Regions from separate parts of the Serratia nevei genome, predicted to be linked through region 1. Evidence: predicted binding sites of a transcription regulator. Region 1 holds the regulator's gene; the other holds the start of a gene.
The links. The regulator CRP, encoded in region 1, controls carbon source genes, mostly activating them, when cyclic AMP is high. The targets are predictions, from matches to a motif close to ATGTGANNNNNNTCACAT.
Positions count from the first base shown of each region.

Region 1 (7,507 bases):
CGCGATCAGCGCCGGGATGTCCGGCCGCAGCGCGCGTACCTGCGCCTCGTTTTCCAGCACCACCATCAGCGCTTTCGCCTGCCACACCTCCTGCGGCTGCACGCCCAGCAGCGCCGCGAGGCCCGCCGGTTCAGCCACCTTCTGCGGCGGCCGCGCAGGGAAATCGAGCACCAGCCGTTCCCCGTCCTGCGCATCGCGCTTGACGAACAGCTCGCCGCCGGCCGAACGGAAGCGGATATCCTGCAGCGCCGGATTGATCGCGCTGAACATCACATGCGCCGCTGCCAGGGTGCCGTGGCCGCAAAGATCGACCTCGCGTTCCGGGGTAAACCAGCGGATAGCAGTCATGTCGCCGTCATCCCAGACAAAGCTGGTTTCCGGCAGGCCGATCTCGTTGGCGAGCGCCTGCAGCCGCTCAGCCGGCAGCGGCTGCGTCAGCAGGCAAACCCCGGCCGGGTTGCCGCGCAGCCCTTTGCCGGTAAAGGCAACCACGTGATAATAATTTTCCGCCATCGTTCGCTCCTTAATGCCAGATCAGTAACACACAGGCTGCGGTCAACAACCCCATGGAACCGTTGAAGATAACCCAGGCCTTTTTGCTGCGCAGCAGGCGGCCGATCACGGTGCCGAACGCCAGCCAGATAATGCCGGCGACAATGTTGACCACCAAAATGCCCAGCGCGATCGCCGCAATGGATCCGTTGTACTTATCGCCCGCCAGGCTGAAGCTGGCCACCGCCCCCAGCGCCATCAGCCAGGCTTTCGGGTTGAGGAACTGCAGCAGCCAGCCCTGATACAGCCGCACCGGCTGCGGCGGCGCCACGTCGGTTTCCAGTTTTTCATAGGCGGCGGTGGCGACTTTCCACGCCAGCCACAGCAGGTACAGACTGCCGAGGATTTTCAGGATCAGGTGCAGCGACGGGTAGACCAGGATCAGGCTGCCGACACCGAAGGCCACCAGCAGCAAAATGCTTTGCATGCCGAGCATGATACCGACCATCAGCCACAGCGATCGCATAAAGCCGAAGTTAGCGCCAGAGGTGGTCAACAGCAGGTTATTGGGGCCAGGCGTGATGGCGGCGACCCACAGGAAGCCCAGCATCGAAAGGAATAAACTCGGTTCCATGGCACGGGTGCTCCTCACCCAAGGCGCTTTTTTGCAGTATCATTGTTAGTTCTTGGTATTGAAGCTAACAGTGCGCTAGGGATCTCACAATAGCCGCCCACAACATTTTTACTCAGCCTATGCCTAACACTTTTCGCCCTCTGACCGGGGCCAGTAACCCGCACCTGCAAACGCTGTTGCCGCGGTTGGTGCGCCGCCGCGTGTTATTGAAACCGCATTGGCAACGGCTGGAATTGCCCGACGGCGATTTCGTCGATCTCGCCTGGAGCGAAGATCCGGCGCAGGCGCGCGACAAACCGCGCGCGGTGCTGTTCCACGGCCTGGAAGGCAGCTTCTACAGCCCCTACGCACATGGCCTGCTCAACGCCTGGCGTGAGCGTGGCTGGCTCGGCGTGGTGATGCACTTTCGCGGCTGCAGCGGCGTGCCCAACCGCAAGCAGCGCATCTACCACTCCGGTGAAACCGAAGATGCACGCTTCTTCCTGCGCTGGCTGCGCGACCGCTACGGCGAGGTGCCAACCGCGGCGGTAGGCGTTTCGCTCGGCGGCAACATGCTGGCCTGCTATCTGGCGCAGCAAGGCGCCGACAGCCTGCTGCAGGCGGCGGTGGTGGTCTCGGCGCCGCTGATGCTGGAGCCCTGTGCCTACCGCATGGAGCAAGGCTTCTCCCGCGTTTATCAGCGCTACCTGCTGGGGCAGCTGAAACAAAACGCCACCCGCAAGCTGTTGCACTACCCGGACACTCTGCCGCTCAAGCTGTCACAGCTGAACGGGTTGCGACGCATTCGCGAATTCGACGACGCCATTACCTCGCGCATTCACGGCTTTAGCGACGCTATCGACTACTATCGCCGCTGCAGCGCCCTGCCACTGTTGCCAGCTATTCAGACGCCGCTGCTGATCATCCATGCGAAGGACGATCCCTTCATGACCCATGAGGTGATCCCCGACGTCGCCGGCCTGCCGCGCAATATCGAATATCAACTGACCGAGTACGGCGGCCACGTCGGCTTCGTCGGCGGCACGCTGAAAAAACCGCACATGTGGCTGGAACATCGCATTCCGGCCTGGCTTTCCCCTTATCTGGACATCCCGACGTGATCATTCCCTGGCAAGAACTGGCAACCGACACCCTGAACAGCCTGATCGAATCCTTTGTACTGCGCGAAGGCACCGATTACGGCGAACACGAACGCTCGCTGGAACAGAAGGTGGAGGACGTGCGCCGCCAGCTGAAAAACGGCGAAGTGGTGCTGGTGTGGTCGGAACTGCACGAGAGCGTCAACATCATGCCGCGCGGCCAGTTCCGCGCCGGGCAGGAAGAAATTTAGTGGCGCTCGGTTCTATGACTGACGGAAAAAATCAGGTAACAATGGGGCATTGCAAACCAGCGCGCGCCATTTTTTCCTGAGATAGAGAGCGTCAACAAGAGCCACAATAATCCCCTGACGCCGGCGCATTCAACACGGAGTGACAACCATCATGTCTGCCAAACATCCCGTTATCGCGGTGACCGGTTCCAGCGGCGCCGGCACCACCACCACCAGCGTGGCGTTCCGTAAGATCTTCCAACAGCTCAACATCCGCGCCGCCGAGCTGGAGGGCGACAGCTTCCATCGCTACACCCGGCCGGAAATGGACGCGGCGATCCGCAAGGCGCGCGATCTGGGCAGACACATCAGCTATTTCGGCCCCGAGGCCAACGACTTCGGCCTGCTGCAGCAGAGCTTTATCGACTACGGCAAGAACGGCACCGGGCGCTCGCGCAAGTATCTGCACACCTACGACGAAGCGGTGCCCTACAATCAGGTGCCGGGTACCTTCACCCCGTGGGAACCGCTGCCGGCGCCGACTGACGTGCTGTTCTACGAGGGGCTGCACGGCGGCGTGGTCACCGAGCACCATGACGTGGCCAACCACGTCGATCTGCTGGTCGGCGTGGTGCCGATCGTCAACCTGGAGTGGATTCAGAAACTGATCCGCGATACCGGCGAGCGCGGCCACTCTCGCGAAGCGGTGATGGATTCGGTGGTGCGTTCGATGGAAGATTACATCAACTACATCACGCCGCAGTTCTCGCGCACCCACATCAACTTCCAGCGTGTGCCGACGGTGGACACCTCCAACCCGTTCGCCGCCAAGGCGATTCCCTCACTGGACGAAAGCTTCGTGGTGATCCACTTCCGCGGGCTGGATCAGATAGATTTCCCCTATTTGCTGGCGATGCTGCAGGGCTCTTTTATCTCACACATCAATACGTTAGTGGTTCCGGGCGGCAAGATGGGGCTGGCGATGGAGCTGATCATGGCGCCGCTGGTGCAGCGGTTGCTGGAAGGCAAGAAGATCGAATAAATGCGTTGAGCGCGGCGCCGGGCCGCGCTCCGTTTCGATTACGCCGGTTGGCGGATCTCGAAGCTGTGGGTCACCGTGGCAGCCTTGTTGAGCATCAGCGCCACCGAGCAGTACTTCTCCGCCGACAGGTTCACCGCACGCTCGACGATCTTGTTGGTCAGGTCCTGGCCGGTAACGATGAAGTGCAGGTTGATATGGGTGAACAACCGCGGGGCTTCTTCGCGGCGCTCGGAGGTCAGCTTCACCTCGCAGTCGCGCACGTCGTTGCGCCCTTTTTGCAGGATGGACACCACGTCGATCGCGCTGCAGCCGCCCACCGACATCAGCACCATCTCCATCGGGCTGGGCGCTTTATCACCGGCGTTGCCGTCCATCAGCACCTGGTGGCCGGAGGCCGATTCCCCCAAAAACGTTAACCCTTCCACCCATTTAACTCTTGCCTGCATTCTGGTCACTCCGGTTGATTTCTTAAAATCAGAGTACGCTTTCGCATAGAAACAGGCAACGTAACCTGATGCTAATCATGCTGAAGCGAGACAACACGAGACACCCGCCTTACTCTGTGCTACAAACAGAGCCGCAATAAATCTTTCCGGGACACTGAATTTCAGGGAAACGCCCAGAGAAAGGCTCCTTTACCGGTATGTTAACAGAATGTAGCTTGCAGCGCTTACGGCAAGTTAATATGCTAGAGCGACAGCGTATTTTTATGACACGCCTCAAAACTTGCCGGTAGCCCTCGCTCATGACTGCGGCTACAGGCGGGTTTTACAGGGAACTCTGACCCCTGTGACACAAGGCAGCGATAACAACAGAGGATAACAGCGAATGGTTCTCGGCAAACCGCAAACAGACCCTACTCTCGAATGGTTCCTGTCTCATTGCCATATCCACAAATATCCATCGAAGAGTACGCTGATTCACCAAGGTGAAAAGGCCGAAACGCTTTACTACATCGTGAAAGGCTCCGTCGCGGTGCTGATCAAGGATGAAGAAGGTAAAGAGATGATCCTGTCCTACCTCAACCAGGGGGATTTCATCGGCGAGCTCGGATTGTTCGAAGAAGGCCAGGAGCGCAGCGCCTGGGTTCGCGCGAAAACCGCCTGTGAAGTGGCCGAAATTTCCTACAAGAAATTCCGCCAGCTGATCCAGGTGAACCCGGACATCCTGATGCGTCTGTCCGCCCAAATGGCGAGCCGCCTGCAGGTCACCTCCGAAAAAGTGGGCAACCTCGCCTTCCTGGACGTTACCGGCCGCATCGCGCAAACCCTGCTGAATCTGGCGAAGCAACCCGACGCCATGACTCACCCGGACGGCATGCAGATCAAGATCACCCGTCAGGAGATCGGCCAGATCGTCGGCTGCTCCCGTGAAACCGTTGGCCGTATTCTGAAAATGCTGGAAGATCAAAACCTGATTTCCGCCCACGGCAAAACCATTGTCGTCTACGGCACCCGTTAATCCCTGAAAAAACGGCGCAGTCTGCGCCGTTTTTTTGTCTGCTCTCTGCCATGTGGCGCCGCCTGATCTACCACCCGGAAATCAACTACGCACTGCGACAAACGCTGGTGTTGTGCCTGCCGGTACTGTTCGGCCTGCTGATAGGCCAGCTGCAGCTCGGCCTGATGTTCTCCCTCGTGCCCGCCTGCTGCAATATCGCCGGGCTGGATACGCCGCATAAGCGCTTCTTTAAACGGCTGATCGTCGGCGGTTCGCTGTTCGCCTTCAGCAGCGTGCTGCTGCAACAGGCCCTGCTGTGGCACGTGCCGCTGCCGGCGCTGATGCTGGGCCTGGCGCTGCTGCTCGGCGTCACCGGGGAAATCAGCCCGCTGCACGCCCGGCTGTTGCCGGCGGCGCTGGTGGCCGCCATCTTCGCCCTCAGCACGGCCGGCACGGTACCCATCTGGCAGGCGCCGCTGCTGTACGCGATCGGCACCGCCTGGTACGGCTTATTCACCTGGTTCTGGTTCAAGCTGTGGAAAGAGCAGCCGATGCGCGAGACGCTGAGCCAGCTCTACCTGGAACTGGCGGACTATTTCGAAGCCAAATACTCACTGCTGACCCAGCACACCGATCCGCAGACCGCGCTGCCGCCGCTGCTGGTGCGCCAGCAAAAGGTGATGGATCTGATCAGCCTGTTGTACCAACAGCTTAATTTCCTGCCGCACGCCAACAACCTCGAGCAAAAGCGCCTGCAGCGCGCCTTTCAGGTGGCGATGGACCTGCAGGAGCACATCACCGTCAGCCTGCATCTGCCGGAAGAGGTGCAAAAACTGGTGGAGCAGAGCCAGGCCGAAGCGATCATTCGCCGCAATGCTCAGGTGATCGCCGGCCGACTGCGCGTGGTGGCGCACGATATTCTCTATCATCAACATTCGAAGCGCTTCTCCATGACCCACGAGCTGGCGGCGCTGGAAAAAATGGCGGCGCAGCATCCCGATAATCCGGTCGGCCAGTTTTGTTATTACCACTTCAGCCGCATCGCCCGCCTGCTGCGCACCCAGCATCCACTGTACCGCCGCGACCTGATGCCCGGCCAGCACCGCCTGCCGTTTTGGCCGGCGCTGGTCAGCTATCTGTCGTTCAAATCCACCGCCCTGCGCAACGCCGCGCGGCTGGGCGTAGCGCTGGCGGTCGGCAGCAGCCTGGGTGCGGTATTCAACCTGCCGAAGCCTTACTGGATCCTGCTCACCATCATGCTGGTGAGCCAAAACGGGTATAACGCCACCCGGGTGCGTATTCAGCACCGTGCGCTGGGCACGATTGCCGGGCTATTGCTGGCGGCCGGGCTGCTGCAGCTGCAGTTGCCGGAGGGAGAAACGCTGAGCATCATGCTGGTGATCACCCTACTGGCCTACCTGGTTTCGCGCAAGAACTACGGGCTGTCGGTGATTGGCTTTACGGTCACGGCGGTTTACACCCTGCAGCTGCTGGCGCTGAACGGCTCGCATTTTCTGGTACCGCGCCTGATCGATACGCTGATCGGCTGCGTGCTGGCGTTCGGCGGCACCATTTGGCTGTGGCCGCAGTGGCAAAGCGGGCTGCTGCGCAAGAATGCCCATCAGGCGCTGGAGAACGATCAAGCCGCGCTGCGGCTGATGCTGAAGCAACCGGAACCGGACGCCACCGCGTTGGCCTATACCCGCATGCAGGTCAACCAGGCACACAACGCGCTGTTCACCTCGCTCAATCAGGCGATGCAAGAGCCGGGGTTCGCGTCAAACTATCTGGCGGACATGCGGCTGTGGGTCACTCACAGCCAGTTCATCGTCGAACACCTGAACGCCATGACCATTCTGGCACGCGAGCACTACATGCTGACGCCGAAACTGGCGGAAGAGTATCTGCAGACCTGTGAAATCGCGCTGCAAAGCTGCCAGCAGCGGTTGGAATACGACGGCCCGAGCAGCGGCAACAGCGGCATCATGCAGCCGCCGGATCTGCATCCGGACATGCCCGTTACCGAGATGGAGCGCCATCTGCGGCGCATTTTGTCGCACCTGAGCGTGATGCACACCATTTCGTCGCTGGCCTGGCGCCAGCGCCCGCACCACGGCATCTGGCTCAAGCGCAAACTGCGCGATCAATAAGGGCGCGGCATGCCGCGCCCCGTTATATGCCGCGCGGGCTTCAGGCGTTGATCACATCCTGCACCGCCAGCTCGAACAGCGCCATGCCGGCCTCGATATCCTGCAGCTCCACCACCAGCGACGGCGCGAAGCGGATCACGTTCGGCCCGGCATTGAGGATCATCAACCCACGCGCGGCGGCGACGGTGAGGAAGTCGCGCGCCCTGCCGTGATAATGCGGCGTCAGCTCGGCGCCAATCAGCAGCCCCATGCCGCGAATCGCGGTGAAAATACCGTATTTATCGCCGATATGCTGCAAAGCCTGCACATACAGCGCATGACGCTGCTCAATGCCGCTCAGCACCTCCGGCGTATTGATCACGTCCAGCGCCGCCTCCGCCACCGCGCAGGCCAGCGGGTTGCCGCCGTAGGTGGTGCCGTGGGTGCCCACCTGCATCACC
Region 1 is NZ_CP149940.1:4,961,055-4,968,561, forward strand. Features, by position in the region: gene V8N38_RS23745 (PhzF family phenazine biosynthesis protein) at 1-513, opposite strand, end outside; gene V8N38_RS23750 (LysE family translocator) at 524-1,126, opposite strand; gene V8N38_RS23755 (hydrolase) at 1,246-2,226, shown strand; gene V8N38_RS23760 (YheU family protein) at 2,223-2,456, shown strand; gene V8N38_RS23765 (phosphoribulokinase) at 2,608-3,477, shown strand; gene V8N38_RS23770 (OsmC family protein) at 3,516-3,923, opposite strand; gene crp (cAMP-activated global transcriptional regulator CRP) at 4,306-4,938, shown strand; gene V8N38_RS23780 (YccS/YhfK family putative transporter) at 4,989-7,067, shown strand; gene argD (bifunctional acetylornithine/succinyldiaminopimelate transaminase) at 7,108-7,507, opposite strand, start outside.

Region 2 (7,507 bases), 410 kb from region 1:
TCGTCGGGCGTCAACTTCGGCCTGCGCCGCACCCTGCCGATGCTGTTCGGCATCTGCGTCGGCTGTGCGGTGCAGCTGGCGATCATTATTCCACTGCTGGCGCTGGCGCTGAGCTGGGCCGGCGTCATCCGCCTCCCGCTGGCGGTGATCGGCTGCGCCTACCTGCTGTGGCTGTCATGGAAACTGTTCCAGGCGGCCTCGCCGGACGCCAAAGAGCAGGCGCAGCCGATGAGCCTGCTCAATGGCGCGCTGTTTCAGGCGGTCAACCCCAAGGCCTGGCTGATGGTGATCAACGTGGCGATCCTGTTCACCCCGCGCGAAGGCGCCACCTTTGTCCATACGCTGTCGGTCATCGCCGGCTTCGCGCTGCTGAACCTGCCGTGCGTGCTGCTGTGGGCGGTGCTGGGCGACCGGTTGCGCAACGCGCTGCGGGTCACCTGGAAACTGCGCGCCTTCAACGGCGTGATGTCCGGCCTGATGGCCGCCACCGCGCTGTGGTTGTTGTTCGACGAGTGGCGCGCGGCCTTTGCTTAGCCGCGGCCGAGAGGAGAGAGTCGGGAAGGTTGTTTGGCGCCGATACCGGCGATCAGATCGGTAATGGACAGCACCATGGTGGAGCGCACCATCTGCTGATAGCGCTGGCGCTGCATGGCGATCAGCGCTTCATCCGCTTCGCCCGGCTGCAGGAAGGTCGGCACCGGCGGCAGCGCGGCCACGCAGTGCAGCTCGCCGAAGGGCCCGAGAATTTCGTCGTCGACGAAGCGGTATTCCGAGCCGTCGTGGTTCAGCTCTTCGCGCATCGCCATCAGCAGCTCGGCGTCTTCATATTCGTGGCGGGAGATCACCCCCAGCCCGTACATCAGCTTCAGGCGCACCGACAGCTCCCCGAGCGGGCCGCTGCCGGACAATAGCGGTTCGACGGCATATTTCACCGCGTAGTCATCCTTGCGGAATACCTGCACCACCAGCACGTTGAGCGCTTCCGCCAGCAGCTCTACCGCCGCGATCAGGAAGCTGCGCACCGTTTTGCCCGCGTTCAGCTTTTCCAGAACCTGGTTTTCAAATGCCTGTGCTTCTTCCATCGTCGCTTTTCGAAAGGCGTGGGGAGGGCCGTCGATGCCGAACTCGGGTTGCAGGAGCGCAGCAAGCTGCGCTCGGGTGTTCATCATCACGATTCTACTTGTGCATGGCGTTATACACAGCAACGGCCTCTTCTACAACCTCGCTTTCCGCCGGCAGGCCGGAAATTTGCGCCAGCGCGGCTTTCGGCCCGAGCGTGTTCAGCAATTCCGCCAATTCCAGCGCCTGCGGATCCTGTTCGCTGCGGTAGCTCATGGCGGCGGCGATGCCCTGGATCAGGTTGGCGTGCGGCAGGCCGTATTCCAGCGTGCCCAGCAGCGGTTTGATCAGGCGATCGCCGGCGCTCAGTTTGCGCAGCGGCTGGCGGCCCACGCGCTCGACGTCGTCGTGCAGATACGGGTTTTCGAAGCGGCCGAGGATTTTGTTGATGTAGGCGGCGTGCTTGTCGGCGTCGAAGCCGTAGCGCTTGATCAGCACCGCGCCGCTCTCTTCCATCGCCCCTTTCACCACGCGGCGGATCGCCGGGTCGAGAATGGCGTCACGAATGGTTTGCAGCCCGGCCTGTTGGCCGAGGTAGGCGGTGATGGCGTGACCGGTATTGAGGGTGAACAGCTTGCGCTCGACGAACGCCATCAGGTTGTCGGTCAGCTCCATGCCGGCGATCGCCGGAGGCTGGCCTTTGAACTGGGTCTGATCGACGATCCATTCGCTGAAGGTTTCCACCGTCACTTCCAGCGGATCGCTGCTGTCCGCCGGCGGCACGATGCGGTCGACCGCCGAATCGACGAAGCCGACGTGCTGCTCAACCCATGCCTGCTCGTCCTGCGGCAGCGCGGCGAACACATGCTGTTTCAGTTGGCTGGTGCCGCGCACCATGTTCTCGCAGGCGATGATGTTCAGCGGCTGCACATTGCCCTGCTGATGACGCAGCACCAGCCCTTTAGCGATCGTGCCGGCGATTTTACCGAGAATTTGCGGGCCAACGGCGGTGGTCACCAGATCCGCCTCAGCGATCAGCGCCACCGCCGCCTCGCTGCCGCTGTTGACGGCGCTGACGTTGTTGACGTTGTTGACGCGTTCTTGCTCGCCCACCACGTGCACCGCGTAGCTTTTACGGCTGTTCAGCAAATCCAGCACCGTTTGATTGACGTCGGCGAAGGTCAGCTCAACCCCTGCGTCCGCCAGCAGCTTGCCGATAAAACCGCGGCCGATGTTCCCTGCGCCAAAATGTAATGCTTTCATAACTCTACCTTCTTAATGTCGAAGGGTGCAGCAAGCTGCACCCTTTAAAATGATTCTGTTATCTGGCTTTTTTGCCGCCGAGCAGGTCCAGCACTTCCTGCACGCTGGTGGTATTCGCCAGCCGCTCGATCACGCTCTCGTCATCCAGCGCGTTGGTCAGGCTGGTGATCACCTGGATATGCTCGTTGTTGCGCGCGGCGATGCCGATCACCAGGCGGGCCACTTCATCCTCTTCCTCGCCGAAGCGCACGCCCTGCGGGTACTGGCAGAACACCACGCCGGTGCGCAGCACCCGGTCTTTGGCCTCGATGGTGCCGTGCGGCACGGCGATCGACTCGCCCAGGTAGGTGGAGGTGAGTTTCTCGCGCTCCAGCATCGCCGGCACGTACTCCGCCTCGACGTAGCCGCCTTTCACCAGCTGCTCGCCGGCGAAGCGGATCGCCTGCTCTTTGTCGCTGGCCTGCAGGTTGAGGAACACGTTGCTCTCGCTCAGCTTGAACAGGTTCGGCTCACCGGCTTCGAAGCTGTCGTCCAGCGCGCCCAGCACCTTCTGCTGGTTGTCGCTGGTTTTGTTGACCGCCACCAAGCGATCGACCAGATCGCTGTACAGCTTGCTGTCGAGGAAGTTGGTCAGCGAGATGTGCTGGGCCTGCGGCGCGTGGCGCATCGCGCGCTCGGTCAGATCGCGGTGGGTGATCACCAGATCCACGTCGTCCGGCAGGCTGTTGATGGCGCTGTTGGTCACCGAGATGTTCTTCAGCCCGGCGTCGGCCACTTTCTTGCGCAGCACCCCGGCGCCCATGGCGCTGGAGCCCATGCCCGCATCGCAGGCAACGATGATTTTGCGCACGGTGCTCAGATCGCCGTCGACCGATGCCGACGCCGCTGCGCCGCCTTTGGACTGCGATTTCATCTCTTGCATGCGACGGGTTGCGGCTTCCAGATCGTCATCCTCTTTCACCTTGGAGGTTTTCAGCAGGAAAGCGGACACCACGAAGGAGACGGCAAAGGCTGCGCACACCGCCGCAATGTTGGCGAAGTAGGCGCCTTTCGGCGTCATCGCCAGCACCGCCAGGATCGAACCCGGAGAAGCCGGAGAAACCAGGCCGCCGTTCAGCATCGTCAGGGTGAAGACGCCGGTCATGCCGCCCAGGATCACCGCCAGCAGCAGGCGTGGGTTCATCAGCACGTAAGGGAAGTAGATTTCGTGGATGCCGCCCAGGAAGTGAATGATTGCCGCACCGCCGGCGGATTGCTTGGCGCTGCCGCGGCCGAAGAACATGTAGGCCATCAGTACGCCCATGCCCGGGCCTGGGTTGGCTTCAATCAGGAAGAACACCGACTTACCGGCTTCCGTAGCCTGCTGGATACCCAGCGGCGAGAAGATGCCGTGGTTGATGGCGTTATTCAGGAACAGGATTTTCGCCGGTTCAACGAAGATGGACGCCAATGGCAGCAGGTTGTTCGTCACCATGACGTGTACGCCCGCCGCCAGCAGCTTGGAGAGCACCTCCACCAGCGGCCCGATGCCGAGGAAGGCCAGGATCGCCAGCAGCATGCCGATGATGCCGGCGGAGAAGTTATTCACCAGCATTTCAAAGCCGCTTTTGATCTTGCCGTCCACCCAGCGGTCAAAGTGCTTGATAGCCCAGCCGCCCAGCGGGCCGGCGATCATCGCGCCGAGGAACATCGGCATGTCGGCGCCAACGATGACGCCCATGGTGGTGATGGCGCCGACGACGCCGCCGCGATCGCCGCCCACCAGCCGCCCGCCGGTATAACCGATCAGCAGCGGCAGCAGGTAGGTGATCATCGGGCCGACCAGCTTGGCTAAGGTTTCATTCGGCAGCCAGCCGGTTGGAATGAATAGCGCGGTGATAATCCCCCAGGCGATAAAGGCGCCGATGTTGGGCATCACCATGTTGCTCAGGAAGCGGCCAAAGTTTTGTACTTTGACCTTGATGTCTGGTGAAAACATAAAACACACCCCTATTGTTACGCGCTGACAATAGAGCGCGTGATTATTGTTGTGACGATCCAGCCGTGTTGCCGCTGTATGCGAAACGGACTCTATCACGCTGTTTTTGTCACGCGAACTTCACGGATTTTTTGTGATACAAATCACATACAACACCCCAACAAACCACCCTTCATAGTGACAAAGATCACATTTATGGCGTGTAAAAAAAGCACAGTGAGAAAAAAACCGCCTTGAAACCCATAATAATGTGATATTTGTCACATTTTTAAATTAGTGATTTGTTTTTAAATTGTGACAAACATCACAATTTATTTTTGGCTGCAGCGCCCGATCGCGACGCTCTGTTTGATCTTCCCTGTGAGCACTCATCCCGCCGGGAACTAGCGAAGTGATGAATGAAAGAAAACTACATTGCCGAATGAATGGATTAATTGAAGTGTAGTACAGAAGCCTGCGCAATAAACCAGCAAGCTATTGGAAACGCTGAGGGGAAATAAAACAGGCCGGCAATGCCGGCCTGCTGCGTGCGTGGAGGCTTTATTGCGTCACGCTTTGAATGGCTTTCTGCGCGTTTACCAGGTTCTGCTGTTTGGCCACCAGATTCGACATCATGGTGTTGTACTGCGCCACCTGCTGCGCGGTACGGAACTGCACGCCGTTGTTGTTGAAGCTGACCTGATTGCCCTGGCTCTGCAGGAAATCGCCAACCTGCACCAGATCCTGCACGAAGCTGGCGGTGGTCGGGATCGCCGGCATCAGGGCGTTGGCCGGTGCGGTGACGATTTTGTCATAGGCCTGGTTGTATACCGCCTTCAGATCGTCGGGCTGCTTCAGCGCCGCACGGGCGGTATCCGCCTGTGATTTGGCGGACTGGATCTGCTGGCCCAGCAGGTTCAACGCCCCGACCGATTGCTGCAGCGCATCGCGTTTGTTCAGATAGTCCTGCGCGGTGCGGATCTGGTTAATCTGATCCAGCGCCGGGGTCAGGCTGGCGCCGACCGACTTGGACAACTGCTGCGAGAAGCCGACCAAAATCGCGTAATCGCCGGCATAGTTGCCGAACTTCTGCTTCTGATCTTCGCTCAGCGTGGGGATGTTCGCCCCGCTGCGCATCACGGTATTCTGTAAGTAATCGATAAATGCTTTGCGCTGTTCCGGCTCTTTATCGCCGCAGGCGGTCAATTGCATGACCACCAACAATGCCAATACCGGTGCCAACCAACGCGCGAAACCTCTGCTCTGGATCCCTACCGCCATGTGACATAACTCCTGTTATAAACCTGCTTTTTCATTGGACTCCGCCCCTTTTTCCGCACTCCGTGCGCCTATAAGAATAGATCAACTGGCGGCGTTCCGATACGCGATTCCGCCTGCGGTGAGCATTACCCCGGCCGGATGCGGTTGAAAATCGTGCGCAAAACGCACTGAGGTTCATTGCCGTCGGCGACCGGACGCTTCAATTTCCCCAAGTCGCCCCCCAAGTCGCCAGGCGACCTTGCCTTCGCGCCCAGGAAACGGAAATAAAAAAAGGCGCCCGCAGGCGCCTTTTCACGGCAGAGAATCGCTTACTGCAGCACGGAGATGTCCGCCACCTGCAGGAACAGTTCACGCAGCTTGCTCAGCAGCGTCAGGCGGTTCACGCGCACTTCCGCATCGTCCGCCATCACCATCACGTTATCGAAGAACGCATCCACCGGCTCGCGCAGCGCGGCCAGCTCCACCAGCGCTTCCTGGTAGTTGCCCGCCGCGAAGTACGGCTGCAGCTTGTCGCGCAGCACCACCAGGTGAGTCGCCAGCTGGATCTCCGCCGCGTCCTTCAGCACCGAGGCACGCACGCTGTCGTTCAGCGTTTCGGTGGACTTGGCCAGAATGTTGGAGACGCGTTTGTTGGCCGCTGCCAGCGCCGCCGCCGCTTCCAGCGTGCGGAAGTGAGACACCGCCTTGACGCGTGCGTCGAAGTCGGCCGGCTTGGTCGGACGGCGCGCCAGCACCGCCTGAATGGTATCGACCGCGTGGCCTTCTTCCTGATACCAGGCGCGGAAGCGGCCCAGCATGAATTCCACCACCTCGTCGACCACCTTGGCGTTGGTCAGCTTGCTGCCGTACAGGCGCACGGCCTCTTCGGTCAGGGTCTGCAGATCCAGCGGCAGGTTTTTCTCGACGATGATGCGCAACACGCCCAGTGCGGCGCGGCGCAGCGCGAACGGGTCTTTATCGCCTTTCGGATGCTGCCCGATGCCGAAGATGCCGGCCAGGGTGTCCATCTTGTCGGCGATCGCCAGGGAACAGGCCACCAGCGACTGCGGCAGCGCATCGCCGGCGTAGCGCGGCTGATACTGCTCGTTCAGCGCAACGGCGACGTCTTCCGCCTCACCGTCGTGGCGCGCGTAGTGCATGCCCATCACGCCCTGGGTGTCGGTGAATTCGAACACCATGTTGGTCATCAGGTCGCACTTCGACAGCAGGCCCGCGCGGGTGGCGTGGTTGACGTCGGCGCCAATCTGGCCGGCAACCCAGCCCGCCAGCGCCTGAATGCGGTCGGTTTTGTCGCGCAGGGTGCCCAGCTGCTGTTGGAACAGCACGGTTTCCAGGCGCGGCAGGTTATCTTCCAGGCGTTTCTTGCGGTCGGTGTTGAAGAAGAACTCGGCGTCGGCCAGGCGCGGACGCACCACCTTCTCGTTACCGGAGATGATCTGTTGCGGGTCTTTCGACTCGATGTTGGCCACGAAGATAAAGTTCGGCAGCAGTTTGCCCGCGGCGTCATACACCGGGAAATACTTCTGGTCGCCCTTCATGGTGTACACCAGCGCTTCCGCCGGCACCGCCAGGAATTTCTCTTCGAATTTAGCGGTCAGCACCACCGGCCATTCCACCAGCGAGGCCACTTCTTCCAGCAGGCTGTCGCTCAGATCGGCCTTGCCGCCAATCTTCTGCGCCGCCAGCTCGGCATCGCGCTTGATGAGGGCTTTACGCGCTTCATAGTCGGCGACCACTTTGCCGCGCTCCAGCAGGATCTGCGGGTATTGGTCGGCGTTGTCGAGGGTGAACTCGGCTTCGCCCATGAAGCGGTGGCCGCGCACGGTGCGCGCAGAGTCGATGCCCAGCACGGTGCCTGGGATCAGATCGGCGCCCAGCAGCATCGTGACGGTATGTACCGGACGCACGAACTGCACGTCGGAGTCGCCCCAACGCATCAGTTTCGGG
Region 2 is NZ_CP149940.1:30,367-37,873, reverse strand. Features, by position in the region: gene V8N38_RS00170 (LysE family translocator) at 1-534, shown strand, start outside; gene V8N38_RS00165 (MltR family transcriptional regulator) at 531-1,082, opposite strand; gene V8N38_RS00160 (mannitol-1-phosphate 5-dehydrogenase) at 1,177-2,322, opposite strand; gene V8N38_RS00155 (PTS mannitol transporter subunit IICBA) at 2,381-4,300, opposite strand; gene V8N38_RS00150 (DUF3053 domain-containing protein) at 4,841-5,560, opposite strand; gene glyS (glycine--tRNA ligase subunit beta) at 5,869-7,507, opposite strand, start outside.
Region 2: a site for CRP is predicted at 4,549-4,566, ahead of V8N38_RS00155 (PTS mannitol transporter subunit IICBA). Genes of this name have one in related genera too.